Regions from separate parts of the Lactobacillus sp. W8093 genome, predicted to be linked through region 2. Evidence: predicted binding sites of a transcription regulator. Region 2 holds the regulator's gene; the other holds the start of a gene.

Region 1 (15,540 bases), on a different contig from region 2:
TCAAATCTTAAACGTTAACAATATCCGTCTTAATCAAAAATTTGCCAGTGTTGATGATGCCATTAGAGCATCGGGACAAATATTAGTTGATAACGGCTACGTTACACCAGATTATATCGATCAAATGATTGAAAGAAATCAAGATTTGCCGGTATATATCGGTAACCACGTTGCCGTACCCCATGGTCTTGAAGACACACGGGGTGCAATTAAGAAAACAGGAATATCAATCATTCAAGTTCCTGACGGAGTCAAGTTTGGTAAAAATGAAATTGCTTATGTCCTTTTGGGATTGGCCGGCGAAGGCGATGATCATCTCAATATTCTGAAAGTGATTTCTCAGACTTTAATGGATGAAGCAAATGTAGAAAAAATCAGGACTGCCAAAAGTCCTGAGGAAATTTTAGCAGTATTTGAATAAAAAATTTTATCGGAGGGTTATTTTAAACATGAAAAATGTAATAATTGTTGGTGCAGGTCGTTTGGGTAAAGGCTTTATGGGAGAAACATTTTATAATGCCGGGTGGAAAATTACTTTCTTAGATAATGATCCCCGCGTTATTCAGGAATTGAACCGGACCCATACCTATGAAGTAAGTGTTCACACTACCAAACGCGTCTTCACGAATACTATTAAAAATTATGACGCCTACCTGGTAGACGATTACGAGCATGTATTAAAGGCTTTTTTAAAGGCAGATTTATTGATGCTGCCCCTCTATCCGAGTGATTTTCCCGCAGCGGCAAATGAATTAGCCGTTTACTTTAACCAACAATTTAAAGTTGATCCCACTGCAAAAAAGACTCTAATTTGCCTGACTAATAAAAACCATTTGATTAACCAAATAACCCAAGACTTCCGCAGTCACTTGGCTGATGACGAAGTAAAAAACTGGTTTGATCAAAACGTGGTAATAAGAGACTCAATCGTTCGCCGTTCAACCGATGCGGATTCAAATTATGCGACCAAGTTAGTAACAACAGCTGTAGCTTCCCTTATTATCCAAGGTCCCGTATACTCAGATTTTAGCGATGTTAAGTGGCTTGATGTGCGTGACAATGTAGAAATGTTAAAAGATATCAAAGTTTTCACTATTAATGGTCCCCATGCTACTACTGCCTATGAAGGCTACCTGCAAGGATATGATGATATTGCAAAAGCTGAAACAGACGAGAAAGTCCACCAGCTGGTTCAGGGTGTCCATGACGAAACAATAGAAGCAGTGCTGTATGAATATCCGGTAACACGTGATCAAATTCGGGAACTGGAATATTTACCGGCTGCTAAGGACGAAATGTCAGATTCAATTTATCGTGTAGGCTTTGATCCTATCCGTAAAGTTGGTAAAAATGACCGCTTAATGGGCGTAATCAATCTGTGTGAAAAATATCATCTGCCTTATAACGCCCATGTAAAAGCATTAGCAGCAGCATTTGCCTATGACGAGCCTCGTGATTCTCAAGCGATGAAAATTCAAGCAGACATCGAAGAAATGGGTATCACCAAGACTATTTCCAAGTATATTGAACGACCAACCACTAATACTGTGGTGCAACAAATTGCTGCGGAATACGACAAGATTAAAAAGCAGAGGTAAGAATATATGTTCAAAGCTGTTATTTTTGATATGGATGGCGTGTTAATTGATAGTGAACCATTGCAGTTAAAACGCCAAAAAGAATACTTGGACTATTTAGGTGTTGCCGTTCCCGACCAGGAACTCATCAAAATGGTTGGCGGAAATAAGAAAATGTACTTTGATATTATTTCAAAATACTATTCTGGTGAACCTAATTACCGTGCCTATTATCAAAAATTTCAACAATACTTTAAGGACCGCCCAATTAACTACCGGAAATTATTAAATCCTGATGCAATTCCGCTATTAAAGTGGCTGCAAAAGCAAGGGTTAAAACTTGCCTTGGCGTCTTCTGGAGCTCCAGAAAAAATCAAGACTGTACTGACGCAGTGTCAGCTAACACAATTTTTTGACCCGGTGATCAGTGGCAATATGTTCAAGCAATCAAAACCCAACCCTGAAATTTATAATACTGTGGCAGCCAAACTAGGCTTAGAAAATAAGCAATGCGTTGTGATTGAAGATTCGGATTATGGCATTGCGGCTGGTAAAAATGCCGGAATGTTCACTATTGCCCTAAAAGAGGAACGCTTTCCCTTTTCCCAAGCTGCAGCAGATTATTTAGTTGATTCGCTTTCTGACGTTAAGCATGTACTGGCAGATAAAATTTAAGGAGCAGCATTTCTTTACCAAATATTCACAAAATAAATAAAATATTACTTGAATTTTTATTGAAATTATTGTTAAATTACTATTAAATTAAATGCAGTGAAAAAGACGAGTAAATAATTTATTTCTTTAAGTGAAACAGTGATAGTGGAAAACTGTTAGACCCTGAATTATTGAAAAACACTTTTAGCAGCACGCTGAAATTTACGTGAAAGTAGGTTGTGTCGTCTCCAGTACGTTACCACGCTGGTGGAGCATGTTAGTGCTTCATGAGTTGGCCCTTATTTGGGGCAATTAAGGTGGTACCGCGGAAAAAGCCTTTCGTCCTTGTTTTATTAAAAACGGGATGGAGGCTTTTTCTTTTCCTTAAAATCATAGGAGGTCAACACAATGACTTTAATTTTACCTGCAGGTTATCACCCTACTCTTACCATTCGTGACACTGAAGCTGCGATTGTTTTCATTCGTGAAGAATTTCAAAAGATTTTGGCTAAAAAATTAAACTTACAACGGATGTCTGCCCCGCTGTTCGTTGAAAAACATACTGGTTTAAACGATAACTTAAATGGCGTTGAACGTCCCGTTGCTTTTGATGCGAAGGACTTACCGGCAGATGATACAGTTGAAATCGTCCATTCCCTTGCTAAATGGAAAAGAATGGCACTGAAAAAATACGGCTTTAACATGCACGAAGGTCTATATACCAACATGAACGCCATTCGCCGCGATGAAGACTTAGACAATTTCCACTCAATTTATGTTGATCAATGGGATTGGGAAAAAATTATTGCTAAGGAGGAAAGAACGGAAGAAACCCTTAAAAATACTGTTACTAAAATTTTTGCTGCAATTAAAGAGATTGAAGCTGGCTGTGCTTTCCGCTACCCTGCCTCTACTTATCGTTTACCAGAAAAACTTTACTTTATCACTACACAGGAATTAGAAGACCGCTGGCCAGACATCAGTCCTGAAGAAAGAGAAAACAAGATTGCCGCGGAAGAAAAGGCAGTCTTTATTATGAAAGTTGGCGACAAGCTGAAGAAAAGCGGCAAACCTCATGATGGTCGAGCACCAGATTATGATGACTGGCAACTAAACGGCGATCTGATTTTCTGGTATGAACCTTTAAAGCAAAAAATCGAGATTTCTTCAATGGGTATTCGCGTTAGTCCTGAAAGTTTGCACGCACAATTAAAAAAGGCTGATTGCCTTGAACGCGAAAAGCTGGAATTTCACCGGATGCTGCTTGACGGGGAATTGCCTTATACCATTGGTGGTGGTATTGGACAATCACGGTTATGTATGCTTTTGCTGGGCAAAGCTCACATTGGAGAAGTTCAAGCCAGCGTTTGGCCGCATGACATGATTACCAAGTGCCAAGAGCACGGTATCCAAATTCTTTAATAAACAAAAACCATGCTGTCAATAACTGATGGTATGGTTTTATTGCAATAACCCTATATGTTAGACAAAATCTTGTAGTAAACTAGCAGTAGCAGAACTAGTTTTAAGAAAGGCAAAATTATGATTGATTCTAACAAGATAACTGAGTTAAAAAATGATATTGATCAGGCGCGCCACGTTACTTTTTTGACCGGTGCGGGAGTATCGACCCATTCAGGTATTCCCGATTACCGCTCTAAAAACGGCATTTATGACGGCGTCTCTGAAAGTCCAGAAACAATATTGAGCGAAGAAACTCTTTATCAGCGCCCTGACTTTTTCTACAAGTTCGTCATGGATAATATGTACTTCCCTGACGCCAAGCCAAACGAAATCCACGAAAAAATTGCTGCTATCTGCAACGAAAAAGGCGATTTAATCACCCAAAATGTTGACGGCTTAGATACCAAAGCGGGTAATAAACACGTGACTGAATTTCACGGCTGTCTCTATAATATCTACTGCACTAAATGTCACAAAGCTGTTGACTACGCTGAATATGCTAAGTCCTACCGTCATGAAAATTGCGGCGGTATTATCAGACCAGGAATTGTTTTATACGGTGAAGCAATTAACGGCGACAGTTTAGCCAAATCTGTCAACGCAATGCAAAATTCTGATCTCGTAATTATTTCAGGCACCAGTTTTGTTGTGTATCCATTTGCCCAATTATTATCATATAGACAAGCCGGCGCCAAAGTTTGGGCAATTAATAAAACAGCTATTCCGGCAGAAGGAATTTCTGCTATTATTGCGGATGCACTAGATGTTTTTAAACAGCTTTAATTTAATTTTTTAAAAAAGCCTTTAAGCTATTTGAATTGCTTGTTTTCAGCATCCTAATTTTAACCATTGCTTTTCACTTTTTGCGTACTAAAAGAAAAGTCAAAAACTATAGTCTTTGTTCAACATATTCTTTGAGCACAACTGCCTGGTTGTGTTCTTTGTTTTTAGCACCATAAAGAAAAAGGACATCTTGTTCGGCAAGCTTGGCTTTAACCTGATCAACAAAAGCTGTGGTCGCTGGATTATGCTCCAATTCAGCAATGTACTTTTGCCTAAACTCAGGATATTTAGTATCATCGTGATTGAACCACTTACGTAATTTAGTGCTGGGACCAATTTCTTTGACCCACTCATCCAAATTAGCATCTTTTTTGCTTTTGCCTCGTGGCCACAGACGGTCAACTAAAATGCGGTAGCCAGCAGGCTGCTCATGTTCGTAAATGCGCACTACTTTTATTTTTGTCATGATAATATCTCCTTTTAGTTTAAGTTTACTACACGGAAGAAAAATGAATTATTCAACTTATTTTACTAATAAACCAACTGCTGCTATTACTAAAGACTTAATCGGCAGACCATTAACATATAATGATGGTCAGAATATAATGGGTGGCTATATTGTGGAGGCTGAAGCATATTTAGGGGTCAAAGACAAGGCAGCACATTCTTACGGCGGTCATCGCAGCCCAGCTAATGAAGGTCTTTATCGCAAAGGCGGAACCATTTATATTTACGCTCAAAGACAGTACTTCTTTTTCGATGTCGCAACGCAAGAATATAATGAGCCGCAAGGAGTTTTAATCAGGGCTATCGAACCAGTCTGGGGTATAGAGCAGATGATTAAAAACCGAGCCGGCAAAAATGGTGTGCTTTTAACTAATGGTCCTGCTAAAATGATGCAGGCTTTTGGCATTCATGATAAAAAATGGAATTTACACTTCTTAACTGCTTCCCCTTTTAAAATTGACTTGGATAACAGTCACAAAAAACTGGCTAAGGAAATTAAAACCAGTGCCAGAATTGGTGTTAGTCAATCTGAATTAGAATGGGCTAACAAAAAATTACGTTATTATGTTGCCGGTAATCCCTATGTTTCTAGAATGAAAAAGAGCGCTTATCAGACAGATAACGGCTGGCGGTAAGAGCAGCTTGCAGAAGTCTTTTAAAATAGTAAAAGAAAATAAATGAGATAATTATAAAATATTTTTTAAATAAAATTATTGACAAGTCACTCTTAATAGCCTATTATTTTTCTAAGTTAAATAATTTCCAATGCAATAGAGGTCGCGGTTGTTACGAAACTAATCTGAGTGAGCGAACACTTTGAAGGTTAGCGTAAGAATTACCGCCGAAACAAGAATGTTGTTCGTTTCAATCTTCTTGTTGGGCTGCAAGAGAATATTTTGCAGACTGTCCCGGTTAGTCCCCGGGGAGCGCTATATGATTTGTTCTAATAATAGATTATAACCTCGTTGTTTTGTGTAACAGCGAGTTTTTTATTTACGCTTTTATTGTGTTGGCTTTATTTGAAACATATTTTGTGGAGGTTTTCAAAATGAAGTCAAGATTTAAGTGGTTGGCTACCTTGGTTGCCTTATTCACTTGTTTAGGCATTGGGGCTAATTTTAGCCTGAATGAAGTTAGTGCCAAAAAGGACGGCGGTACGCTCAAAGTCGCCATGGAAGCTAATTATCAGCCGTACAATTGGACACAGACTAATAATGCCAACGGTGCTGTGCCAATTGAGGGCTCAAAAGAATACGCCAATGGTTATGATGTCAAGATTGCTAAAATCCTTGGGCAAAAATTACACAGAAAAGTCGAAGTTGTTAAGACTGAATGGGACGGTTTACTTCCTGCTTTAACCAGTGGTAAAGCCGATTTAATTATTGCCGGCATGAGCCCAACAGCTGAACGTGAAAAAGCCATTAATTTCTCTCAGCCATATAGAAACAGTACTTTTGTGGTAATTACCAAACTTAACAGCAGATACGCCAACGCTAAAAAGCTGACTGACTTTAAGGGTGCAAAATTAACAGCGCAACAAGGTACTTTCCACTATGATTTAATCAAGCAGTTAAAAGGTGCTAAGAGACAACCGGCTATGCGCGATTTTGCGGCAATGCGGCAAAGTTTAATCTCCGGCACCATTGATGGCTATGTTGCCGAAGACACTGAATCAACTTCCTTTAAGATGGTTGATCCTGACATTAAGTCAATTCCTGTCAGCAAAATGGCTGGTTTTCATGCTACTAAGGAAGAATCTGTTACCTCAATCGGAATTGCCAAGCCTAACAAGGCTCTACTAAAGAGTGTCAACCAAATTTTAGCTACTATTCCTCAAGCAAAAAGGGTTAGGTTAATGACTGAAGCTGTGAAGCAGCAGCCTAAAACTGATAGTGATAAAAAAGGTAAAAAGGCTAAGTCAGAACCTTGGTTAGTATCTATGTGGCGCCAATATGGCGGCATGATTTTAAACGGTATCGGTATGACCTTACTTTTGGCTTCAGTTGGTACTATTGCAGGTTTCTTTATCGGTTTGGCCGTTGGTATTGTGAGAACTATTCCTACACCAACTACCAGTGGTAAAAGATGGCTGCTCAAGTTTGTCAACTGGCTGCTTTCGGTTTATATTGAGATTTTCCGGGGTACGCCAATGATGGTGCAAGCAGCTGTGATTTACTATGGTATTGCCCAATTCTGGCACCTGAATATTGACAGAACGGTCGCCGCACTAATCATTGTTTCGATCAACACTGGAGCGTATTTAGCAGAAATCATCCGCGGCGGAATTATTTCTACACCCGAAGGTCAGTTTGAAGCAGCCAGTGCGTTAGGAATGACCCACAACCAGAGAATGTGGCATATTATTCTGCCACAAGCAATCAAGAATTGTCTTCCTTCAATTACTAATGAATTTATCGTTAATATCAAAGATACCTCAGTTTTGAGTATCATCTCCGTATCAGAGTTGTTCTTTGTTGGTTCAACTATTGCGAGTCAGACATTTAAGTTCTTCCCAACTTACCTGACAATTTCTGCTATCTACCTCATCTTGACCTTTACCATTACCAGAATATTCAACTTAATTGAAAAACACCTCCAAGGAAGTAAGAATTACAACTTAATGGCAAACCAAGTTCAAGTAGGCACACCAAAAGACATGGAGGCTAAGAACTAATGACTGAAACAAACGAAACTATTTTAAGTTTAAAGCACATCAAGAAAACATTTGGTGAACACCAAGTTTTAAAAGATATCTCTTTTGACATTAATAAAGGTGAAATTGCCACCATTATCGGTCCTTCAGGTGGCGGTAAATCAACTACTTTGCGCTGTATCAATCTGCTTGAAGAACCTACTGCCGGTGAAGTTGATTTTCATGGTGAAAATGTTTTGGCACCAAACTACAATCGTAATATTTATCGTGCTAAAGTCGGCATGGTTTTCCAACAATTTGACTTGTTTGAAAATAAGAATGTTTTAGCTAATTGTATGGTAGGTCAAGAGTTAGTATTAAAACGGTCAAAAGACGAGGCGCGTAAAATTGCGCTTGCTAATCTGAAAAAGGTAGGTATGGAGCAATACGTTAATGCTCGTCCCAGCCAACTTTCAGGTGGACAACAACAACGGGTTGCGATTGCCCGGGCAATCTGCATGGATCCTGAAATTTTGTTATTTGATGAGCCTACTAGTGCTTTGGATCCAGAAATGGTCGGTGAAGTTTTAAGCGTCATGAAGAATCTGGCTACTACTGGTTTAACGATGATTATCGTAACCCACGAAATGGCGTTTGCGAAGGAGATTTCCGACCAAATGTTTTTCATTAGCGATGGCGTAATTACTGAACAAGGCACGCCAGATCAATTATTCAATCACCCGCAAAATGAAAAAACCGTCAAGTTTTTGAGTAATTTTCAGAATAATTAATAAGGCCTAATTAAATATAAAAAAGCTGGCAAATCTACGTGATTTGCCAGTTTTTTAGTTTGCTTGTGGCTCTAAAAGTCCAATAATTTCCTGATTAAATTTAGTTGGCTCCTCCCACTGCGGGAAATGACCGGAATGGTCAAACCAAATTATATTGCACGGACTAGTAATTTTAGCAGCATATTCTGCAGTCAATTGCGAGGACACATGGTGGTCATGCCTGCCCTCACAGAAGGTGATGGGAACGGCAAAATGCAGGATATTTTCAAAATTAACGTCCATCAGTTCTTCCCAAAAATATTGAATTGATTGCTTCGATCCCTGCAAGCGATGAATTAAGTCTTTAAAAGAATAATCTTTAGCAGATATAAAAGGACCAATTAATTTGCGGTAGTTTTTAGCGCCGTAGATTGAGCCGCCATAAGCCACAATCATTTTAGTTAATTTGAGACTGGCTTTAGTTGGTTCATGGACAAAATCAAGTTGGTCAAGTTTGGCAGTGTTTTTCATTTTTGTTCGTAAAAAAGCTTTTTGTAAAGCAATATTCTTTTTCATATTAACGACTTGACCAATTCCGATATATTCCGTAACCAGCTCTGGATACTTTTGAATAAAATAGAGTCCTAAAACTGTGCCCCAAGAATGACCCATAATAATCAATTTATCTTGTTTTAACCGTTTTAATAAATAAAGCACAAACTGATGAATATCTGCCAAGATGGTATTAATGGACAAGTTTTCTTCAGGTGAAAATTTGTAATACGATAGTCCGCTGCCCCTTTGTTCCAGATTGACAAAGATAAAATGATCTTCTAGTTCGCTATTAAATTTTTTAGTCAGGGGGATGCAGGCATCACCCGGTCCACCATGCAAATATAAAATGATTGGTTTCCGGCCTTGCTTTGAACTAATTGAAAAATAAAGTTTAGTGCCGTTAATTTCTACGTTTTCTATTACTGATGTACTACTCATTTTTTGCCTATATTCATATAATCTCTTGTTATTATGCATACACTGCTACTTTATTTAAGTATATTATTAATGCAGCTAACTTGTAAATTGCAAATTATGTTTACAAGACTAACGCAATTTTTATCAAAAAGTCTGACGAACTTTACGCTAGAAAAAAGTACCAAGCAGTATAGTTGCCTGGTACTCAAATCTTGTTAAATTTTACTCATTTTTACCTTCAGCTTGGTAAAATTTAGCCCGATTAATTAAATAGTCAAATAAAAGCACACAGATTAGATTTAAGACAATAATTAAGAGTATCAATAATGGGTGATCTTCTTGCTCATCTGTCATATTCAATAAATATAAAGTTTCAAAACTAATAGGTGCACCTTGTAATGCCATAAAATAAAATAAATCATTTTCGACTTGCTTAGTAAATGTTTCTTCTTTTACTTCAAAGCAAGCTGTAGCAATTATTGTTATGACGAACGCACTAATTGACCATATTAAGTTAAAATTCGGCTTATTGGAGAAAAAAAGCGTTATTCCAAATGGACACAACAATAGTAAAGCAGCTCTTGCTAATTTCATTTTCATCTTATTTCCCACAGCCTTTCTTTTTTGATTTATTTTAATTATTTTATTATTTATAATTATAAATGAAATGTGGTATTAATCAAAGGCTCTATTAGTCACTGCAGTTGTTCCGTCAGAAAAATCAGCTATTACATCTGTTTTAGATTGGTCAAAAATCAGCTTAATTTATCTCTAATTAAAAATTTTACAATTTAATATTTATGTACTAACCTATAAGTAATTATTATCATTGATATAAATAAAAGTTTAAATTATAACTGTTTCTTGTATCTGTGAAAAATTTAATATTGCTTTGTGCATAATAAATCTTGGCAATATCATGATTGGAGCTATTAATAATGACCAAAAAACAGACTAAGATGAAAGAACAACTGTTATCAGATCATCTATATAAAGTTGTATGGCTTATTGCATTAGGCGAATTCTTGTTGGTTTTAATCCTACCGTTTTTCAAATCTCTTGGTTTAAGCGTTGGCGCTTTGGGTCTCCTACTATCAGCTTTGTCAGATGTATTGACAACATTTTTTCAACACAAACATATTACCTTTATTATAAGTTTGGTTTTGGGTTGGCTATTAGCTCTAATAATTAGTGTTATTCTGTTTTTTTACATTATGTGGGCTTCAGGCAACATGGTTTTCGTCAAATAATGAATTTAAATAAATATTGCCACAGAAAAGAAAGAGCACAAAAACAGGCAAACCACTTAAATTGTGGTTTGCCCGCTTTTTAGTTGATGCTCAAATAGCAGTGTCCCGGAAATTAAAACCAATGAGGCTAGACTTTAAAAGCTGCGCGCTAATCATCGTATTCTTTGTGCCATTCTTTAATCTGCTCCAGCCTCTTTTTAAAGCGGTCTTCATGACCCTGCGAGGTTGGCAAATAATATTCGTGTCCTTCTAAACTCGGTGGCATAGTTTTCATTGTCGTTAACTTGTCTTTAGCATAATGCGCGAGCTGGTAACCTTTACCATAGCCCAAATCTTTCATTAACTTAGTCGGAGCATTGCGAATCTGCAAAGGTACTGGTTCATCAATCGTCTTCTTAACATCTTCTTCAGCAGCTAGTCTAGCCTTATAAACCGCGTTTGATTTCGGCGCAAGCGATAAATAAATCACTGCTTCCGTCAAATGCACATCACATTCCGGCATCCCTATAAATTGACAAGCCTGAAAGACGTTGACCGCTACATTCAGCGCATTAGTATCTGCCAAGCCAATATCTTCACTGGCAAAGCGCACTAGTCTGCGTGCTATATAAAGCGGATCTTCTCCCCCTTCAAGCATCCGCGACAGCCAATAAATTGCCGCGTCCACATCGCTGTTACGCATTGATTTATGCAAAGCGGAGATGATATTGTAGTGTTCTTCTCCGTCTTTATCATACAGGACCGACTTTTGGGTGATTAATTGTTCAAGACTATCCATAGTCACAGCAATCGTATTGCCAGTTTTATGACCGTTTAAAACTGCCATCTCCAGCGTATTTAAAGCAGTCCGAGCATCACCGTTGGCAAATTTGGCAATGGCTTTAATCTCCTGCTCACTGATTTTGACGGTTAACTTGCCAAAACCGTTAGGGTTGTGCAAAGCGTTTTGCAATAACTTAATGATATCTTTGACTTCAAGAGGTTTTAAGACAAAAACCTTGCAGCGTGAAAGCAGCGCCGAGTTAACTTCAAAGGAAGGATTTTCGGTCGTAGCACCAATTAAAATGATACTGCCACGTTCAACGTAGGGTAAAAAAGCATCTTGTTGTGCTTTATTAAAACGATGGATTTCATCTACAAATACCAGCGTTTTTTGCCCCACTTCGTGTTCAGCTTCTGCCTGCTTCATAATTTTGCGAATTTTAGTAATGCTGCTGTCAACCGCACTAAAATTAAAAAAGCTCGCTTGACTCTGCCGGGCAATTATTTCAGCCAAAGTCGTTTTACCGACTCCCGGTGGTCCCCAAAAAATCATTGAGGAAACCTGGTCATTATCAATGATTTCGCGCAAAATTTTTCCCGGTCCCAGCAGCTGTTCTTGTCCTACAAACTGATCTAGATTTTGGGGACGTACGCGGTTAGCCAAAGGTTCATTTTGCCCACTGTTTGCAAATAATGATTCTTGCTTCATCATTACATCTTCTTTATTTACTTCTTAACACTTACTAGCCTAATTATACAAGTATTTGTCCGCTAGCAAAAATAAATGAACATCTGTTTGCTCTGATTTTAATAACTAGTTTACGTTATAATTATATTAGGTACAAAATCACATATAATGAGGTGAAAATATGAATTTTTTCAAGAAAGTTGGCATTGGCTTAACAGCCCTGGCCCTATCCACCACTCTATTTTTGCCATATACCGCTAACCTCCAAACAGTAGAAGCTGCTCAGAAAGCCAAAGGAAAAGTCACGCTGCTTGAGAGCGATTATGTTTACAACCCGTCAGGCCATAAAATAAAATTGAAGCAAAATCGGGGTACACATAGCTATAACATTCCTAACGGCTTTAGCGCTGATCCCAAAGGCTATTTGATTACAGAAATGATAGTTTATGATGATGACAGTAGAACCAGTTATCCCTACTACGGCACTAAAAAAATTAACGGACAAAAATTTTACCACTTGGGGCATAACTATTACATTAATAGTGCTAATGTTTTAAAAGTCAATGGGCGCAATATCACACAAGGCAAATTGACTATCAAACACGATGCACTGATTTACACCAAGACTGGCAAAACAACGGGAAAGAAACTAAGAACTAATACAGTTGTTAAGTACCAGGGAAAAGCTAAGACTGCTACTAAAACACCCAAATATTTTTACTACCTTAAGGATGTCGCAAGGTACTTCCAGCCCAAATACGTACCTGCCCACAAAATAAAAGGAAAATATTTTTACTCCTTAGGACATAACAGTTACATTAAAGCAGCTAACGTCGGCTATATTAACGGTCACATTGCTCGCTATAACGGTGTTTCGTCAGCGACTGTTCTTAAGAACACCGCCAACATAACGGTAAATTATTCTGCCGTTAAACGTAAACTGAAAAAAGGACAGAAGATTAAACTTGATTTAACTGTTATTCCTTACCAAAATGATGGCTTTGAGGGTTATCTTTACAGACTGCACGACTATCCGGATGAATATGTTGATGAAAACGATGTTAAATTGAAAAAGAATTTGCCTATCATTGACTATCGCGACTTAGTTTATACTTACGTTACGCCAGTGACAGACAACAGCGTTGAACTTTATGACACATCTGGCAAGACAATTGGTAAACGTATTATAAAGCCGCAATACAGTAATCTAACAGTTGATGGCTTAATGTATCTCTGGGTACCTGAGGAAAATAAGGCGGAACTGTTTTATCATTGTTTAAATTACAGTGACGCTAGTGTGATTGATGCCAACCAACCAAACTCGGTGCCAAATTCAGAGCCAACTTACCCTGCAAAAAAGCAAGCATTAATCTATGGCAATAACTTTATTAAGGTGAACGATGTGAAATACGTCAGTGGGTTAAAGCTAAAAGCACTGAATACGATTGAGCAGGCTGAAAATGGGCAAAAGATTGCGACAGGAGCTGATAAGCAGAAACTACTCACACTTTTTAATGAAGGAAAAGATCTAGCACAAAATAGCGCTTATCATAATCTCATGTCTAATTATGATTGCGCCTTAAGAAACGCTTCTGCTATTTTAAGGTCTGATAAGGCAACTGTCACACAGGTAGATGAAGCTGTTTGGTATGTTAAAACCGCTAAAAAGCAGCTGACAACTATGTCTACTCCGCCGGGTGATTAAATGTCTACTAGTCAGAGCAATATTAGTTTTACAAAAATAGTCCAAGCAAATATAATAGACAATATGTAGAGCCTGGCAAAAACGAGACTATCAGTTTGATGCTGATTCATTAGCTACTAATTATTAAAAAACAGCTATCAACTGACAAAAAGTTGTGATAGGCTTAGTAATAAAGGTTATTGAAATCAAATTTAAAGGAGTAAACTAAAGTGAAATTACATAAAAATATTATTGTTGCAGCTGTCGCGGGTATTACCGTTTTAGCGCCAATTATTAGTCAAACTTCAGCTGTTTTAGCAGATGTGGCTGCAACTAATCAAACAAATACTAATACCAACACTAATACAAATAATCCAGATACAAGTGCAACAGATAAAACTGAAACTCCTGTAGCTGAACCAATTTCGCAACCTATCCAAGATAATGATCCCGAACCTAAGACCAATATCCACAAAACTAAGAAAACTTGGTCAAAACGCCATCAGAAAGCAAATAATTATTTCAATAAGAATGTCAAGAAGGGCCAAAAGTTAACGAATAAGACTAAAAAATTAGCCTTTTACAAAAAGGTCTTGAAGCATTTTAAAAATTATAAGACTAAGTATGCCAAGACTTTCAAGAATTATCTTAACGCTGAAATTAAGTGGTTAAACAGACAGATTAAATTGGAAAATGTTCCTACTACTAAACCATCAGGTGATTTGAAGCCACAACCTGTGCAAAAGCCAAAGAAAGCAAAAGCACCTAAACAGCATGTTGGATGGAGTGATGTTGTAGAATATGGTGATTATTTATACGATTATCACTATTACAAGAAACATCCACAGGTTGATACATCATTAATTAAAAGCGATATTAAAGCTTTGAAGAAACGAGGGTATAAATTTAATTCTAATCTATCTGATAGAGGCCATGAAGCACATAACAAGAAACTGGCAATTCGTGACGCTGAACTTATTAATAAAGGCAAATTAAAATAATCTTCAGTGCCCTCACTAATAAAACAAAAGACTAATTCGCAGTTAAAGCGAACTAGTCTTTTTTATATTATTTAAGTTTGAACCCTTTAGGCAGCTGCGGCTTTTTGCCATTATACATGACATAAGTTTCCTTGGGACTCTTTTTAGCCGAATGGTTATACAGTTTTAGCAATTGTTTTGCAGTATATTTTTTGCCTTTAGGTTTTCTAATTGTCCCTTTACCCACTGCTTGGATATGTTTAAAACCTTTGCCTACTCCCGAACTCTTACGTAAGCGGTAATGCCCAAGTTTGACAACAAAACCTTTAGGATTGCCAGCGTTGAGCAAAATCTGACTGTTATGAATGTTAAAATAGCTTAAATCAACTCCAACTAATTTTTTATCGTTTTCAAACATTATAGTTGAAGATTTTAATTTCGGTAAATGCCAGCCACTTAAATTCACATACATCAGATTAGTACAATCATTAAACATCCCAGTCGTACTAGTAACATTAGTCATTCTGAAATGCGAAAGATCTATGCTAACCAAACTCTTATTATCAGCAAACATATAAGTCATGTCTTTAACATTCTCAGTATTCCAGCCATCCAGGTTCAAATTGGTTAAAGAATAATCTCCAGTAAACATCCCCCACATGGTGGTAACTTTAGCAGTATTTAAATGACTTAAATCTAGACTTTCTATATTAGGATCTTCCGCAAACATTTCCCGCATATTGGTTACATTTGATGTATCTAAATGATTCAAACTTATACTTTTTAAATTAGGATTTTTCGCAAACATTTCCCGCAT
Region 2 (15,540 bases):
CTTTTGGCAAAAAGGTGGGGGACACCATTCCTAAAGACAAAGTTTATAAAATTTTCTCTCCGGTAAGTGACGAACAAAGAAAAGTTTTATTGCAAACGATTCACGAAACAGATCCCATCTTTTTTCAAATTGCACAAAAAATTGTTGATAGGTTAAAAAAGGAAGAAGGGATAGAGCTCGCAGACAGTGTTTATATTACATTGACTGATCACTTGGCAACCAGCGTAGAAAGGGGAAAGAAGGGACTTTATTTAAGCAATAGTTTTCTGTGGGAAATTCAGAATTATTATCCGAAAGAGTATAGATATGGAATTTGGGCTTTAAAGTTATTAAATAAGCAGTTTAAGTTAAATTTTCCAGAAGATGAAGCCGGTTTTATCGCCGTTCATATTATTAGTGGAGAGTTAGGTAACGATATTAGTGATTTCAAGAAATCAGTTGATTTTATTAAGGAAATTACCAAAATAGTTCGTTATTACTTTAAGATAAATATTGATTATCAATCTTTAAGTTATAACCGGTTCGTAATACATTTAAAATTTTTTTGGAAATATATGGTCTATCAAAAGGATAAAAAATCGTTTGGTGACTTGAGTAGTGAAATTCTTGAAGTCATAAAAAACAGTGATGTTGCCGCTTATAAATGTGCTTTGAAGATCAAAGAATATATCACTAAGACATACAATTATGATCTTAGCAACGAAGAAGTAATGTATTTAGCCATTCACATAAACAAAATAACTTCAGAAACGGAGAAAAAGAATGAAATACGAAGAGATGATTAAAGAAATTTTAGCTGCAATTGGAGGTGCAGATAATATTCAATCTGTGGTCCACTGTTCAACTAGACTGCGGTTTGTTTTAAAAAATGATCAAAAAGCAGATCCCAAACAAGCCGAAAAGATTGACGGTGTCCTGCAAGTAATACAAAAAGGGGGACAATTCCAATTTGTAATAGGAAATAATGTGGGAGAAGTATACGACCAACTTGCAAGTGATATTAAGCTGGAAGACTCTCAATCTAATGCTAAAAATTCAAGTGGTGAGAAGAAAAAAGTAAGTATCTTTGATGCAATTATCAGTGCGATCACTGGTTCAATTGCCCCTGCTATACCTTTATTAGCGGGTGCTGGTATGGGTAAGGTTTTACTCTTGATTTTGACAATTACCCATGTAATGTCTGATAAAAGTCAAACATACCAACTTTTAAATTTAATTTTTGATACGGGATATTATTTCATTCCAGCTTATGTAGGCTTTTCTGCCGCAAAAATATTTAAAACGGATAGTATGCTAGGTGCCTTTATCGGTTTAGTTACCGTCAATCCTAATTGGGTGGGCATCGTAACAGCAAATAAACCATTTAAATTTTTAGGGTTGCAAGTGCCACTAATTCAATATTCTTCGACTTTAATCACTGCAATTCTGTCTGTGTGGATAATGTCGTACATTTATAAGTTTGTTAGGAAAATCACACCAGGTATGGTTAAAGTTTTCATGGAACCAATGCTGACGATGTTAATTACTGCTCCCTTAGTATTTTTATTTATTGGTCCACTTTCAAACTGGATTTCTCAAGGTATTGCGTTTATTTCAATGTGGTTATTTCATAATGCCGGCTTCATAGCAATTCCTATTTTAGCTGCCGCATATCCATGGTTGGTTTCAGTTGGTATTCATAAAGCTTTATCGCCTATTAGTATTCAATTAGTGGCAGAACAGGGTTTTGATCCGATTATTCGTGTCGTTGCGCTTTGTTCTAATATCTCACAAGCGGCAGCCTCTCTTGCAGTTGGCTTAAAAAGCAAAGATAAAAAGTTAAAATCTCTTGCCCTTTCGTCAAGTGCGACGGCTTTTTTAGGTGGTATAACAGAACCGGCATTATTTGGTGTCAACCTTAAGCTAAAAAAGCCTATGTATGGCGCAATGATTGGAGGAGCAATTGCCGGCTTAGTAGCCAGTTTCTTGAAGTTAAAAGCATTCATTTATGTTACTCCCGCTATTTTAAGTTTACCAATGTGGGTTTCTAAGACTGAAAACTTTGTCATTCAGGCAATCATTATTATGATAGTTGCCAGTATTGTCACTTTCATAGCTACCTGGCTAATCGGCTTTGATGACCCGGTTCAGACAGAGCAGGCAGAAAGTAAACAAGATAAGGTTAATTCACAACGTCATCCAAGTTTTAACTTAAAAGCACCTGTTAAAGGAAAACTAGAAGACATTACACAAGTTAGTGATCCGACATTTTCAAGCAACGTAATGGGAAAAGGAATTGCCATAATACCAGAAGAAGGTCGAATTGTTGCACCTGCTGATGGAATAGTTAGCGCCGTTTTTGAAAGTCAACATGCGATTGGATTGCATTTAAAAAATAACGCAGATGTTCTAATTCACATTGGCATAGATACGGTTGAATTAAAAGGTCGCGGCTTTGAGCAATTTGTCAAAAAGGGAGACGAGGTTAAAGAAGGACAAGAGCTGATTAGATTTAATATTGCTGAAATAAAAAAAGCAGGCTATGATCCCACGGTTTTAATGGTTGTAACCAATACTAAGGACTTTTTGCAAGTGTTACCAATAATAGATAAAGAAGCAGCAAAGAAAAATGTATCGGATAACGACAACGTTATGTTACTAGTTTAGGAGAAAATATGGATTATTATAATGTTCCCCCAAATTTCATTTGGGGCTTGGCAACTTCAGCAAATCAAGTTGAAGGAGCCTGGAATGAGGGTGGAAAAGGTTTTTCAATTGCGGATGTTGAAAAGTACGATTCAGCTAAAGACCAAAATGATTATCAAAAAGTAAACCAAATAACGACTAGTGATATTCAAACAGCAATGGCAGATAAAAACATGGCTGCTTACGGTAAAAGACATGGGGTAGATTTTTATCATCGTTATGACAGCGACCTGACTCTTTTAAAACAAACGGGAATCAGTGCTTTGAGAACTTCAATTGCCTGGAGTAGAATTTTTCCTCAAGGTGACGAAAAAGAACCCAATTTAGATGGCTTAAAATTTTACGACCACTTATTTGCTAAGATGCAGGCTTTAAAAATTCAACCTATAATCACTTTGTCCCATTATGAAATGCCACTGCAATTAGTATTAAAATATAATGCTTGGTATGATAAAAAGGTTGCTGATTATTTCGTTAAATTCGCTAAATTAGTCATTGACCGCTATCATGGGTTGGTAAAATACTGGATACCCATCAACGAAATAGATAGTATTTTGCGCCACCCATATTCTTCTGGAGGATTAGTTGAAGATAGGTTTCCGCATAAAAATTTTCAAGAGGTAATTTATCAGGCTCTGCATAATCAAATTACTGCTTCTGCAGCGATTACCAATTACATTCATGAAAATTATCCTGACCTGATGGTTGGCAGTATGATCACTAGTACGATGGTTTATCCTTATAACAGTGATCCGCAAAATATGCTGCAGGCTACCGCGGTGATGCGGGAAAGTTTGAATTTTAGCGACGTGCAGATACGAGGTCAATATCCTTCTGTTTTATTGCAGAAAATAAAGAATTTACAACTTGATGTAAAAATGACAAAGCAGGATTTACAGATCATTGCCAAGGGCACAGCAGATTTTGTTGCCTTTTCATATTATTCTTCTGTTTGTACTGCTTATAATACTGAGGGACTCAAGGTCACGAAGGCTAACAGAACCGCAGGAGTGTTTAATAAATATCTCCCTGTCAGTGAATGGGGCTGGCAAATAGACCCAATCGGTTTAAGATTAACATTGATTAATTTATATGATAGATACCAAAAGCCCTTGTTTATAGTTGAAAATGGACTGGGTGCTAAAGATACTTTGACTAAAGACCAAAGGATTCACGATGAGTATCGCATTGATTATTTGAAAAAACATATTGCACAAATGCTTGAATCAGTTAATAATGATGGTATTGAATTAATGGGTTATTTAATGTGGGGGACAACTGATATGGTTTCAGCTTCAACTACTCAAATGTCTAAACGTTATGGCCTAGTTTACGTTGATCTCGATGATTACGGCAAGGGAACGTATCAGCGATATAAAAAGGATTCTTTTTATTGGTACAAAGATTTATTATCTTATGATCGACAGATACCCAAAAAGTTTTTTGAATAGGACAATTTTTACTTAAATAAAAAGCCTGGGAGGCCCCAGGCTTTTCTTATTTCTTAATGTTATTGTTCATAGTTGAATGGCGCATGCCATAAACCAAATAAATAATAATGCCAATAATTGACCAAATTAACATGTATTTCTTAGCTTGAAGATCTAGGCCCCAAAACACAGCTAATGAACCTAAAAATGCTAAAAGCGGTAAAACAGGGTACCAAGGCATTTTGAATGCTGGATCAACGATGTCTTTTCCTTCTCGCGGTCTTAAACGGTAAATTCCAATTGACACGAACATAAAGGCAATTAAAGTTCCGGCAGAAACTAATTGTGTTAGGAAGGTAAATGGTATAAAAGACGAGATAATGATTGAAACAATGGCGATGGTCCATAGCGAATTGGCTGGGCGATGTTCACAATTTAACTTACCCAGTTTTTTAGGTAACATGCCATCACGTCCAAGTGAGTAAACTAAACGTGAGCTTGCCATACAAAGCCCAATTAAGGCCGTAAACATACCTAAAATTGCGATTGATTGCACAATAGTAGCAATGTGAGTAAAACCGGTTTTTCTCAAAGCATAACCAACTGGCTCAGCCGAGTTTAGGTATTGTTGATAAGGCACCATGCCCACCAGAACTAAGCTTACTGCCACAAACAAAGCCACAGCAATGAGCAATGAGCCAATAATTCCTTTTGGCAGTGTTTTTTGAGGATTAACAGCTTCTGCTGAGTTAGACGCTATGGTATCAAATCCTAAAAATGAAATATAAATCATGGAAACCCCAGCGTAAATACCTTGCCAGCCACCAAACGGTCCCTTTGCAGTTGCGCGGTAATGAGGAATAAATGGAATAAAATTAGCTTTTTTAACAACTGTCAAGCCCACAATAACAAAAAGCAATATTGCTAAAACTTTGACTACTACTAACACATTTTCTACGCGAGAGGCTTTTGAGACCCCGAAACTGACTAAAAATGCGGCCAGTAAAATTGCTATTAATGCCACTAAATCAACTAAACCACCATTGACACCTAATGGATTAGCTAAGGCAGCTGGTAATTTCCAACCAAGCGGTGCAATTAATGCACGCAGATTAGCTGACAAGCCTGAACTAATAAAGGCCATTCCAATTAAATATTCAGCTAATAGGGCCCAGCCGGAAAACCAACCCCAAAATTCTCCAAAAATCACGTTAATCCAAGAATATACGGAACCAGCAAAAGGCATTGCCGCAGCCATTTCTGCATAAGCAAATGCAACTAAACCAGCTACAATTGATGCTATGACACATGAAATAGCCACCGCGGGTCCAGTATGTAAAGCTGCAACTTCACCTGGTAAAGTAAAAATTGAAGTTGAAACTATAGTTCCTACACCAAGCGCCAAAAAATCACGCACTTTAAGTGTTCTAACTAAATGACCGTCTTTTTCCTGATAAATGCCAGGATCTTCTTTACGGTTCATTTTTTCCCATAAATTCACTGTTTATGCTCCTTAAAGTTTAGTGTTTAATTTACAAATTAATTTATCACCGAACCAGCAAAAAGTTCACACAGTAAGTGACTAAGGTGTGAACTTTTTTATATAAATTAAAAGATCAGAACTAACATTTTTTGCAAATTAACAATTTCAATAAAAAAAGTGGTACCTAAATTAATAATTCTCGTACCAACTTTTTGATAAATTTTAAGAATAACTCAATTTATAATCGCTATATAAATATCCAAAAAATTCATTAAAAACCATGATACAAATTTTTATAGTGAAAAGCAAGAACTTGTGTCTTTTGCATACCTAAAATCCGGTTTTCAAGATCGTCAATTACCAACATTTTTGCTATACTGGTTCAAGGTGAGAGTAATGAACGAACTCGAAAAAAATGAAATTTTAGGTGACCTATACGCATACTATGGTCGTCTTTTAACCAGAAGCCAACAAAACTATTTTGAGGATTATTATTATAATGATTTATCTTTAGGAGAAATAGCTGCCAACCATCATGTTTCTCGGCAGGCAGTCTACGATAATTTACGTCGCTGCCGTAAACTATTAAAAAATTACGAAGATAATTTACATATGAAGCGTGATTACAATAAAATAGAGCTTAATTTAGACCAAGTTATATCCGCAATAAAAGAAGACAATCCAAATGAGGCTCTGGAGCTGTCTACTAATCTATTAAAACAACTAAGGGGAGAATAAATATATGGCATTTGAAAATTTAAGTGAGAGGATTCAAAAGGCCTTAAAAAATTTAACCGGTAAAGGAAAAATATCAGAAGACGATATCAACAGTGCCAGTCGTGAAATAAGACTTGCCTTGCTTGAAGCCGACGTCAATTTTAAAGTTGTGAAAGACTTTATTAAGAAAATTAAGCAGGAAGCACTAGGAAAAGAAGTCCAAGAAAGTCTTAATCCCGGTCAACAGGTTATTAAAATTGTCAATGATGAATTGACTAAGATGATGGGTGATAGTGCCGTAACTTTAAATAAGTCTAAGCACATTCCAACCATAATTATGATGGTGGGACTTCAAGGTACTGGTAAAACTACTACCGTCGGCAAGCTGGCCAACCTATTAATGCAAAAAGAAAAAGCCCGCCCCTTATTAATCGCAGGCGATATTTACCGTCCTGCTGCTATTGACCAGCTGCAGCAAATTGGCGACCAATTAAAAGTTCCGGTTTATAGCGAAAAGGACCAAAAAGATGTGGCTCAAATTGTCCAAAACGGTTTGCGTCAAGCTGAAACAAACAAAAACGATTATGTCATTATCGATACGGCCGGTCGTCTGGAAATCGATGAACCGCTAATGGCAGAACTTGAGCAAGTTAAAAAGGTGGCGCAGCCAGATAACATTTTATTGGTAGTAGATGCCATGACGGGTCAAGCTGCAACTGATGTTGCCAGAGGATTTGATAGCCGCTTAGATATTACCGGTGTCATTTTAACTAAACTTGATGGTGATACCCGTGGTGGTGCTGCTCTATCAATTAGGGCAGTGACAGGCAAACCAATCATTTATACTGGGCAGGGTGAAAAACTAACTGATTTAGAACAATTCTACCCTGACCGGATGGCATCAAGAATTTTGGGCATGGGTGACATGCTGACTTTGATCGAAAAAGCTCAACAAGATTATGATGCTAAAAAGGCTGAAGAAGTTGCTGAAAAGATGAAGGAAAATACTTTCGATTTCAACGACTTTGTCGATCAACTGGAACAAGTTGAAAAAATGGGGCCTCTTGATCAATTAATGAAGATGATTCCGGGGATGGCGAACAATCCGCAACTTAAAAATGTCAATTTTGATAAAAAACAGATTGTTTATGTTAAAGCCATTATTTCTTCTATGACAAAAGAAGAACGTGAGAACCCTGAATTACTTAACCCTAGCCGTAGAAGAAGAATTGCAGCAGGTTCTGGACGACCGGTAGTTGAAGTCAACAGAATGATTAAGCAATTTAAACAGGCACGCGATATGATGAGCAAAATTACCAAGGGTAATTTTAAAGGAATGGACAATCTACCGGGGATGAACTCTCCTATGGGACGAATGGCTATGCGTCACATGGGGAAGAAATTTAAGAAAAATAAGAAAAAACGGATGAAGGTCAAGAGATATCATTCATAAAAAAGCACCTGTTAAGTAAAAACACTTTACACCTAAAAAAATAAGTGCTATATTATTTAACGTAACTTTTAGGAGGAATAAATTTATGTCAGTAAAAATTCGTATGCGCCGCATGGGTGCTAAGAGAAAGCCATTTTATAGAATCGTTGTCGCTGATTCAAGAATGCCACGTGATGGTCGTTTTATTGAAGAAGTTGGTTACTATAACCCAGTTTCTGTTCCTAAGGAATTGAAATTAGACGAAGACAAGATTTTTGAATGGTTGAAGAAAGGTGCACAACCTTCAGATACTGTACGTTCACTTCTTTCAGGTGCAGGCTTAATGAAGAAACTGCATGATTCCAAATTCAATAAATAGTGAATCGTTTGTTAAAAGTTTGAAGTTGACTACTTCAAACTTTTTTCTTTGACTAGGAGAAATTATGCAATTTTATGATGTTGCACGGATATTGTCTACTCACGGACTTAAAGGGGAAGTAAAAGTTGCGTTAATAACCGATTTTCCTGAAGAACGGTTTGCCTTGAATAAAAAGTTAGCTATCAAAAATGATCCCGAAACGGTTTTAACAGTCAAAAAAAGCAGACCCTTTAAGCAATTTTGGCTGATACAATTTAATGAAATTACCGATATTAATAGTGCTGAAAAGTTAATTGGTAAAACTTTGGTTGTCAGCGAACAAAATCAACATGAACTGCCTGCAGGATCTTATTATTATCGCGATATATTGGGCTGTGATGTGATAGATAATCAATCGGGGGCTAATTTGGGTCAAATAACTGGTATTGAAACTCCTGGTGCGAACGATGTCTGGGAAATTACCGAAGAAAACGGTAATGAATATTTAATTCCCTATATAGATCAAGTTGTTAAAAAAATAGATGTTGAACATAAAAAAGTTTTTGTAGAACTCTTGGAAGGATTACGCAATGAAGATTAACGTATTGACGCTTTTTCCGGATATGTTTACTCCGCTGACGACTTCAATGCTCGGGCGTGGTCTTGAGGATCGTAAATGGCAGCTCAACTTAGTCAATTTTCGTGATTTTACCACTGATGTTCACCATCACGTTGATGATAGTCCTTATGGTGGTGGCGCTGGCATGGTCTTGCAAATTATGCCGATCAAAAAGGCACTCGACTCAATTAAGAATAAAGGCAAAGTAATCATTACCGCACCTCAGGGTAAAACTTTTAATCAAAAAATGGCTCAAGAGTGGTCTCAAGCAGAAAATCTCACATTTATTTGTGGTCACTATGAAGGCTTCGACCAGCGCGTTTATGATCTAGCTGATGAAATTGTTTCAATCGGTGATTATGTCCTAACGGGTGGGGAATTGCCGACAATGAGTATGATTGATGCCACAGTTAGATTGATACCGGGAATTTTAGGCAATGATGCCTCACCAGTGGAAGAAAGCTTTGCTCACGGCTTGCTGGAATATCCCCAATATACTAGACCTGATGATTTTGAGGGTATGAAAGTTCCTGCGGTTTTAACGTCTGGCAATCACCAAAAAATAGCTCAATGGCGGCACAAGGAAGCTTTACGGGCAACTTATTTGTATCGCCCAGATTTGCTTAAAAATTATACTTTGAGTAAAGAAGAAGAAAAAATGCTGGCGCAAATAGAGCAGGAAGAAGATCAAACTTGATTTTAGCTGTTAATTTTGCTAGTATAACTGAGGTGTGAATTTATTTTGCACTAATAGTTAGGGGTATTCCGCTGACGTAGAAAACGCTAATGAATGCCGCAGAAGGAGAAAATAAAAATGGATCCATTAATTCAAGAATTAACCAAAGAACAATTACGTGACGATATTCCTGACTTTCGTGCAGGGGACACAGTTCGTGTTCATGTTCGTGTTGTTGAAGGCTCACATGAACGTATTCAGATGTTTGAAGGCGTAGTTATCAAGCGTAAGGGAACTGGCATTGGTGCCAGTTACACTGTACGTAAGATCGCATCTGGTGTTGGTGTTGAGCGTACTTTTCCAGTAAACGATCCACGTGTTGCCAAGGTTGAAGTATTGCGTCACGGTCGTGTACGTCGTGCTAAACTTTACTACTTACGTGATCGTCACGGCAAGTCTGCTAGAATTGCAGAAAAGCGTCGTTAATTAACGCTTAAGTAAAAGAGAATCATTCCGTAAAGGGATGATTCTCTTTTTTGTTTATGTTAAAATCTTCAGCAAAATATTTTTTATGGAGGGTAGAATTATGAATGAACCATTTTTATTAAATTTTGATACTAGTCCAAAAGCAGTTTTAGAACCAGAGCACGAAAAAGAAATTAATCACTTTCATTTTCAACCTAAATTACTGTTTGCCTTTTTAACTACTGCTGCAATCAATAAATTTTTAGTTGGTCGTCCTCATAAACAAGTGGGATTTTTTGAATGTTTTGAAGGAAAAACTCCCATTTATGAAGTTGATTTAGATGGAGCAAAGTTTACCCTTTGTCAGGCTAAAATGGGGGCCGCGGCCGCTGTGCAACTGTTAGATTGGTTAATAGGCTACGGTGTTAAACAGATTTTAGCAATTGGCTCAGCAGGTTGTTTGGTTGATTTACCGGAAAATTATTTTCTGGTGCCTACAAAAGCCATAAGAGACGAAGGTACGTCATTTCATTATTTAAAACCAGGGACATTTGTCGAGTTAGAATCCGCATTTTTAGACAAAACAAAGAAACTAATGAGCGAAAATGGATTTACGGTTAAGGAAGTAACTACGTGGACTACTGATGGTTTTTTTAGAGAAACTGCCAAGAAAGTAAAACAGGCTAAAGCACTGGGCGCCTCATGTGTTGAAATGGAATGTGCAGCGCTCGCTGCTTGTGCACAATTTAGAGGGGTCGACTTTGCACAAATATTATTTACAGCGGATTCTCTTAAAGACGTAGAAAAGCATGATGAAAGAGGCTGGGGCAGGGATGCTCATGAAGCAGCAATTAATTTAGCAGCTAATATCATTAGTGAAATTTAACCAAGTTTGTGAAAAAATACTGCTGTGGAACCAAAGTGAAACAGCCACATAATTCACAAGTTATCTAAATACCTGCCTAATAATCAACGTTTTTGCTTATAAAAATTTGTGAAAACAAATATAGCATTGCTTGTGGAAAGTTACCTTTTTCCTTTCGTAAGAGTATTTTAAGCCGTTTTAAGATAGTCATAAAAATGACTAAAATACTTGTTAGCTTAGCGAAACCTTAAATTTAGCCAGATTAAGGCTACGGTTAAAATGAGTCTTATGAACCAGTGAATCCAAGTAATTTGGTGATGGAGAGAAAAACCATTTGCTAGAGCGGTAAATAAAAGTGCTACTAAAAATATAGTAGTTAAAAGTGGTATCTTTAGAATACTTCCAGCAATAATGCCTAATGCAAACAAAACGTTGATCATGATCAGCCAAATTGGCAGACTAATGATTAGCAGAAAGCTGGCGCTAATCATAAGAGCACCATAGATAATAGTTAAAGAGATTGTTAGATATGACATTTTAATACCTCCTGCTAAAATTTAATCATCTGGGGTCGACCCTACGTCAAGGAGATAATTATGTATTTGAAAGAATTTATCCAAAAGGAAAATACTACACGTGATACAGTTAGACATTATATCTACTTAAACTTATTAAATCCTGCTCGTAAGGGAAGAAACTATTGGTTTACTGAAAACGAATGTGATATTTTTGAAACAGTAAAAGAGTTTCAAGACTTAGGTTTTTCACTGCAAGAAATTAAGGAAATAAAAAAACTACACGATGAATCGTGTAGTACTGAAAAGCAGCGTAAGCAAAACTTAAAATTGATTGCAGAAAAAATCACTACTATATCTGCCAAAATTAACAAATTAAAAATGCAGAAAAAGGTACTGGAAGAAGTAGGAGAAATTTTACAGAAAAAAAGCACTATTGAATCAAGAGAAAAATAGTGCAAATTTTTAACTTAAACTATGGAACTCCGATAAAGACCAACAACTTTACCCAGGATATGTACACTGGACAAGATAATCGGATCCATCGTATCATTTTCAGGTTGTAGGCGATAATGACCTTTTTCCTTATAAAAGCGTTTGACGGTGGCTTCATTTTCATCAGTCATGGCTACTACTATCTCACCGTTAATTGCCGTACTTTGCTTGCGGACAATGACATTATCACCATTTAAAATACCAGCATTAATCATACTTTCACCGTGAACTCTCAACATGAAGAGGTCACCAGCATCATTAGCTAAATCAGGCGGCAGAGGAAAATAATCTTCGATATCTTCGACTGCTAAGATTGGTTGACCAGCAGCCACATCACCAATAACAGGAATTTCATTAGGCTTGATGCCAATAGCTTTTTTGCCTTCTTCAGTTATTTCAAGAGCTCGGGGTTTCGTTGCATCTTTAATTAAATATCCTTTACGCTCTAAACGAGATAAATGTCCGTGAACTGTAGAAGTTGACGATAGGTCAACTGCATGGCAAATTTCACGAACAGTTGGTGGAAAGCCGCGATCTGCCACGGTTTCATAAATATAACGTAAAATTTGTAACTGCTTGGTATTTTGTTTCGTCGTCATTGTAATCTCCAGTATTTTAAACGTTTTCTTGATACTATTTATTTTAGCAGATTTATTTTGATACTACAAACAAATGTTCTGAAAAATCTTAAACTTTTTTTATTACCAAAAATAAGGTAGACTTTCATAATTGAGAGGTGCGAAAATGACAGAAGATAATGAACAAAAATTAATTAATCGTATTAATGAACTCTATCATAAGAAAAAAAGCAGTGATTTGACTGCTGCAGAAGAAGACGAAAGAAAAAAATTACATCAGGAATTTATTAAAAATTTCAGAGCTGGTTTTAAACAAGATGTTGAGAATTTGGTCATTATTGATAAAAATGGCAAGGAAATAACATCTGAAAAAGCCAAAAAAGCACAACGTCAGAAAGGTTTAAGAAAAGATTAACTTTGACCTTTAATTTTACTTAATTTTTAGGTAAGATATACCTATTGGACAAATTGAGGTGATTTTTTATGAAATTGGGTTTAGCTATTTTTTTAATTGTTATAGCACTTTTATTAGGCCTAGTCGGTGGTTTTTATGGTGCAAGAGCATATATGAAAAAATACTTTAAGGATAATCCGCCAATTAGTGAAGATATGATTGTTGCTATGATGTCACAAATGGGACAAAAACCTTCAGCCAAGAAGGTTAACCAAGTGATGAACATGATGAAGCACCAAAAATAAAAATTTGCTAAATTGAAATAAAGGCGGAGCGTATGTCTCCGTTTTTTTATTGTTAATGTTCAGGTGAAACATGGGAATATTTTTTAAACTAGGTTGGTTTTTTAAAAAGGAAAAAAAGCGTTACCTTATCGGTGTCACATTTTTGGCACTTACTTCTATTGTAAATTTAGTGCCACCTCGGATTTTGGGTTTGATGGCGGATCAATTAGACCGTGGTCATATTAGTTGGGAGCAATACGGACTGCTTATTTTAGCAATTATCTTTGCCGCACTTTTACTTTATGGCTTCCGCTATTTTTGGCGTAAGCAAATTTGGGGCGGTGCTGCAGAGTTGGAGCTGCAAATGCGGTCTAAATTGTTTAGTCATTTTATGGCAATGGATCGCACGTTTTATCAGCGTCACCGGACTGGCGACTTAATGGCTCATGCCACTAACGATGTTTCCGCAATTCAGGAAGTTGCAGGAGAAGGCGTTTTAACGCTAGTTGACTCGCTTATTATGAGTGTTTCCACCATGGTTGCCATGATTGCTTTTGTTGACTGGCGCTTAACCATTGTGGCTTTACTGCCTTTACCATTCTTAGCTTGGGGTGCTTGGAAATTAGGTGATCGTCTGCACGATGCTTTTGATAAATCTCAAGCTGCTTTCTCCAAGCTGAATAACAAAACGCAAGAATCTGTTTCTGGCATCAAGGTACTTAAAACTTTTGGGCAAGGCAAGGAAGACACGGAAGCCTTTGACCAGATGATTGATGAAACCATTAATATTAATAAAAAAGTATTTAAATGGGATTCACTGTTTGACCCTCTGGGAACTTTACTTATTGGGCTAACATACACAATAACTATTATTTATGGTGGCTTGCTAGTTTTAAATAAAGTATTGACAATCGGGCAACTGGTTTCATTTATCGCATATATCGGCAACATGGTTTGGCCAATGTTTGCAATTGGCTACCTTTTTAATATCTTGGAACGCGGGAGCGCCAGTTATGACAGAGTTGAAAAACTGCTAAATGAAAAATCAGAAATTACGGATAAATACGCAGACCAGAGCCTCTCAGCCAAAGATATTGCCGGCAATTTGGAATATCACGTTAAATCTTTTGCCTATCCTGATGAACCAACAGTACCAGTATTAAAAAACGTTAATTTTACTTTGCATACAGGACAAACTTTAGGACTGGTAGGAAAAGTTGGTGCTGGAAAAACTACCATTATTCAATTACTACTGCGAGAATTTGACAAATATGACGGTGAAATTACTTTAAATGGTCATGACATCAGAGAAATTCCTCTTAATATATTATTGCGTCAAATTTCTTATGTACCGCAGGATAATTACCTCTTTTCGACTAGTATCCAAAAAAATATCGCCTTTTCTAAAGCTGACAGCGATGAGAGTGCCATTGTATCTGCAGCTAAGAAAAGTGATTTGCACAATGATATTTTACAAATGCCAGGTGGCTACAATACTTTAGTTGGTGAAAACGGTGTTTCATTATCTGGAGGACAAAAGCAACGGATGTCAATTGCCCGCGCGCTTCTTAAGCAAAGTCAAATTCTGGTTTTGGATGACGCTTTATCAGCGGTTGATGCCAGAACTGAAATGGCAATATTAAAATCTTTAAGAAAAGAGCGCCAAGGTAAGACGACATTGATTGCAACGCATAGGTTGACTTCTGTAATGAATGCGGATTTAATCTTGGTTCTCAAAGATGGTCAAATTGTTGAACGTGGCACACACGATGATTTATTGGAACTGAACGGATGGTACGCTGATATGTGGCAAAGACAGGAATTAGAAGACAAGGTGGGTGAATAAATATGGATGATGAAAAATCTTTCCAGTCTGTTTGGTCTCAGGAAATTCCGGTAAAAGAACAACTTAGCATATTTAGACGACTTCTGCGTTTTGTCTTGCATTTTAAAAATGAAATGATAATCGCGGGCATTGGTGCTCTCCTTGTAAGTATTATTAATGTGCTATTGCCTTACGGTTTACAGTATTTTCTTGATAACTTCTTGGTTAAAACTGATGTAACAACACAGGTCATTTTATTTGCAGGTTTTCTTTACGCCTTCGGTTCAGTAATTAAAGGTATCTTGCAATTTACTTATGAATATTTTTTTGCTTTAGGTTCTGAAAAATCACTTGAAGGCTTGCGTGCTGAATTATACAAAAAGTTGCACACACTAGGGATGCGCTATTTTGACCAAACTCCAGCAGGTTCAATTGTTTCAAGAGTGACAAATGATACCATGACTTTGAGTAATTTCCTGACCGTTTTGTCAAGTGTGGTCATGTCATTCTTCTCTATCATTTCCGCCATGGTGGCAATGTTTTCAACAAATGTGACAGCCGGCTTTATAGTATTGGCATTTTTACCACTGCTCTTAGTGATTATCTGGCAATATTCGAAAAGAAGTTCAAAACTTTATCGTAGTTATCGTGAAAGACTGAGTCGTATCAATACTAACTTAAACGAGTCGATTGAGGGCGTCTCCTTAATTCAGCAGTTT

The links. Region 2 encodes LexA, which represses DNA repair genes until DNA is damaged. Its sites were predicted from a motif close to CNAACANNTGTTNG; they were not measured.
Region 1: the regulator LexA is predicted to act here: its motif matches at 12,157-12,170, upstream of H3T47_RS01015 (replication-associated recombination protein A).

The regions. Positions count from the first base shown of each region.
Region 1 covers NZ_JACFRL010000001.1:200,732-216,271, forward strand. The annotation lists gene H3T47_RS00955 (PTS mannitol transporter subunit IICBA) at 1-421, shown strand, start outside; gene H3T47_RS00960 (mannitol dehydrogenase) at 450-1,598, shown strand; gene H3T47_RS00965 (HAD family phosphatase) at 1,605-2,252, shown strand; T-box leader at 2,340-2,581, shown strand; gene asnA (aspartate--ammonia ligase) at 2,640-3,653, shown strand; gene H3T47_RS00975 (NAD-dependent protein deacylase) at 3,774-4,478, shown strand; gene H3T47_RS00980 (DUF488 domain-containing protein) at 4,585-4,944, opposite strand; gene H3T47_RS00985 (DNA-3-methyladenine glycosylase) at 4,988-5,620, shown strand; lysine riboswitch at 5,749-5,925, shown strand; gene H3T47_RS00990 (ABC transporter substrate-binding protein/permease) at 6,034-7,659, shown strand; gene H3T47_RS00995 (amino acid ABC transporter ATP-binding protein) at 7,659-8,408, shown strand; gene H3T47_RS01000 (alpha/beta fold hydrolase) at 8,463-9,380, opposite strand; gene H3T47_RS01005 (hypothetical protein) at 9,582-9,953, opposite strand; gene H3T47_RS01010 (hypothetical protein) at 10,298-10,609, shown strand; gene H3T47_RS01015 (replication-associated recombination protein A) at 10,758-12,080, opposite strand; gene H3T47_RS01020 (SLAP domain-containing protein) at 12,241-13,764, shown strand; gene H3T47_RS01025 (hypothetical protein) at 13,974-14,744, shown strand; gene H3T47_RS01030 (BspA family leucine-rich repeat surface protein) at 14,812-15,540, opposite strand, start outside.
Region 2 covers NZ_JACFRL010000008.1:51,554-67,093, reverse strand. The annotation lists gene H3T47_RS06780 (PRD domain-containing protein) at 1-785, shown strand, start outside; gene H3T47_RS06775 (beta-glucoside-specific PTS transporter subunit IIABC) at 763-2,646, shown strand; gene H3T47_RS06770 (glycoside hydrolase family 1 protein) at 2,655-4,136, shown strand; gene H3T47_RS06765 (amino acid permease) at 4,183-5,616, opposite strand; gene ylxM (YlxM family DNA-binding protein) at 5,995-6,336, shown strand; gene ffh (signal recognition particle protein) at 6,341-7,768, shown strand; gene rpsP (30S ribosomal protein S16) at 7,854-8,126, shown strand; gene rimM (ribosome maturation factor RimM) at 8,191-8,706, shown strand; gene trmD (tRNA (guanosine(37)-N1)-methyltransferase TrmD) at 8,696-9,421, shown strand; gene rplS (50S ribosomal protein L19) at 9,539-9,886, shown strand; gene H3T47_RS06730 (nucleoside phosphorylase) at 9,987-10,751, shown strand; gene H3T47_RS06725 (hypothetical protein) at 10,967-11,266, opposite strand; gene H3T47_RS06720 (MerR family transcriptional regulator) at 11,327-11,701, shown strand; gene lexA (transcriptional repressor LexA) at 11,716-12,339, opposite strand; gene H3T47_RS06710 (DUF896 domain-containing protein) at 12,485-12,733, shown strand; gene H3T47_RS06705 (YneF family protein) at 12,802-13,017, shown strand; gene H3T47_RS06700 (ABC transporter ATP-binding protein) at 13,088-14,842, shown strand; gene H3T47_RS06695 (ABC transporter ATP-binding protein) at 14,845-15,540, shown strand, end outside.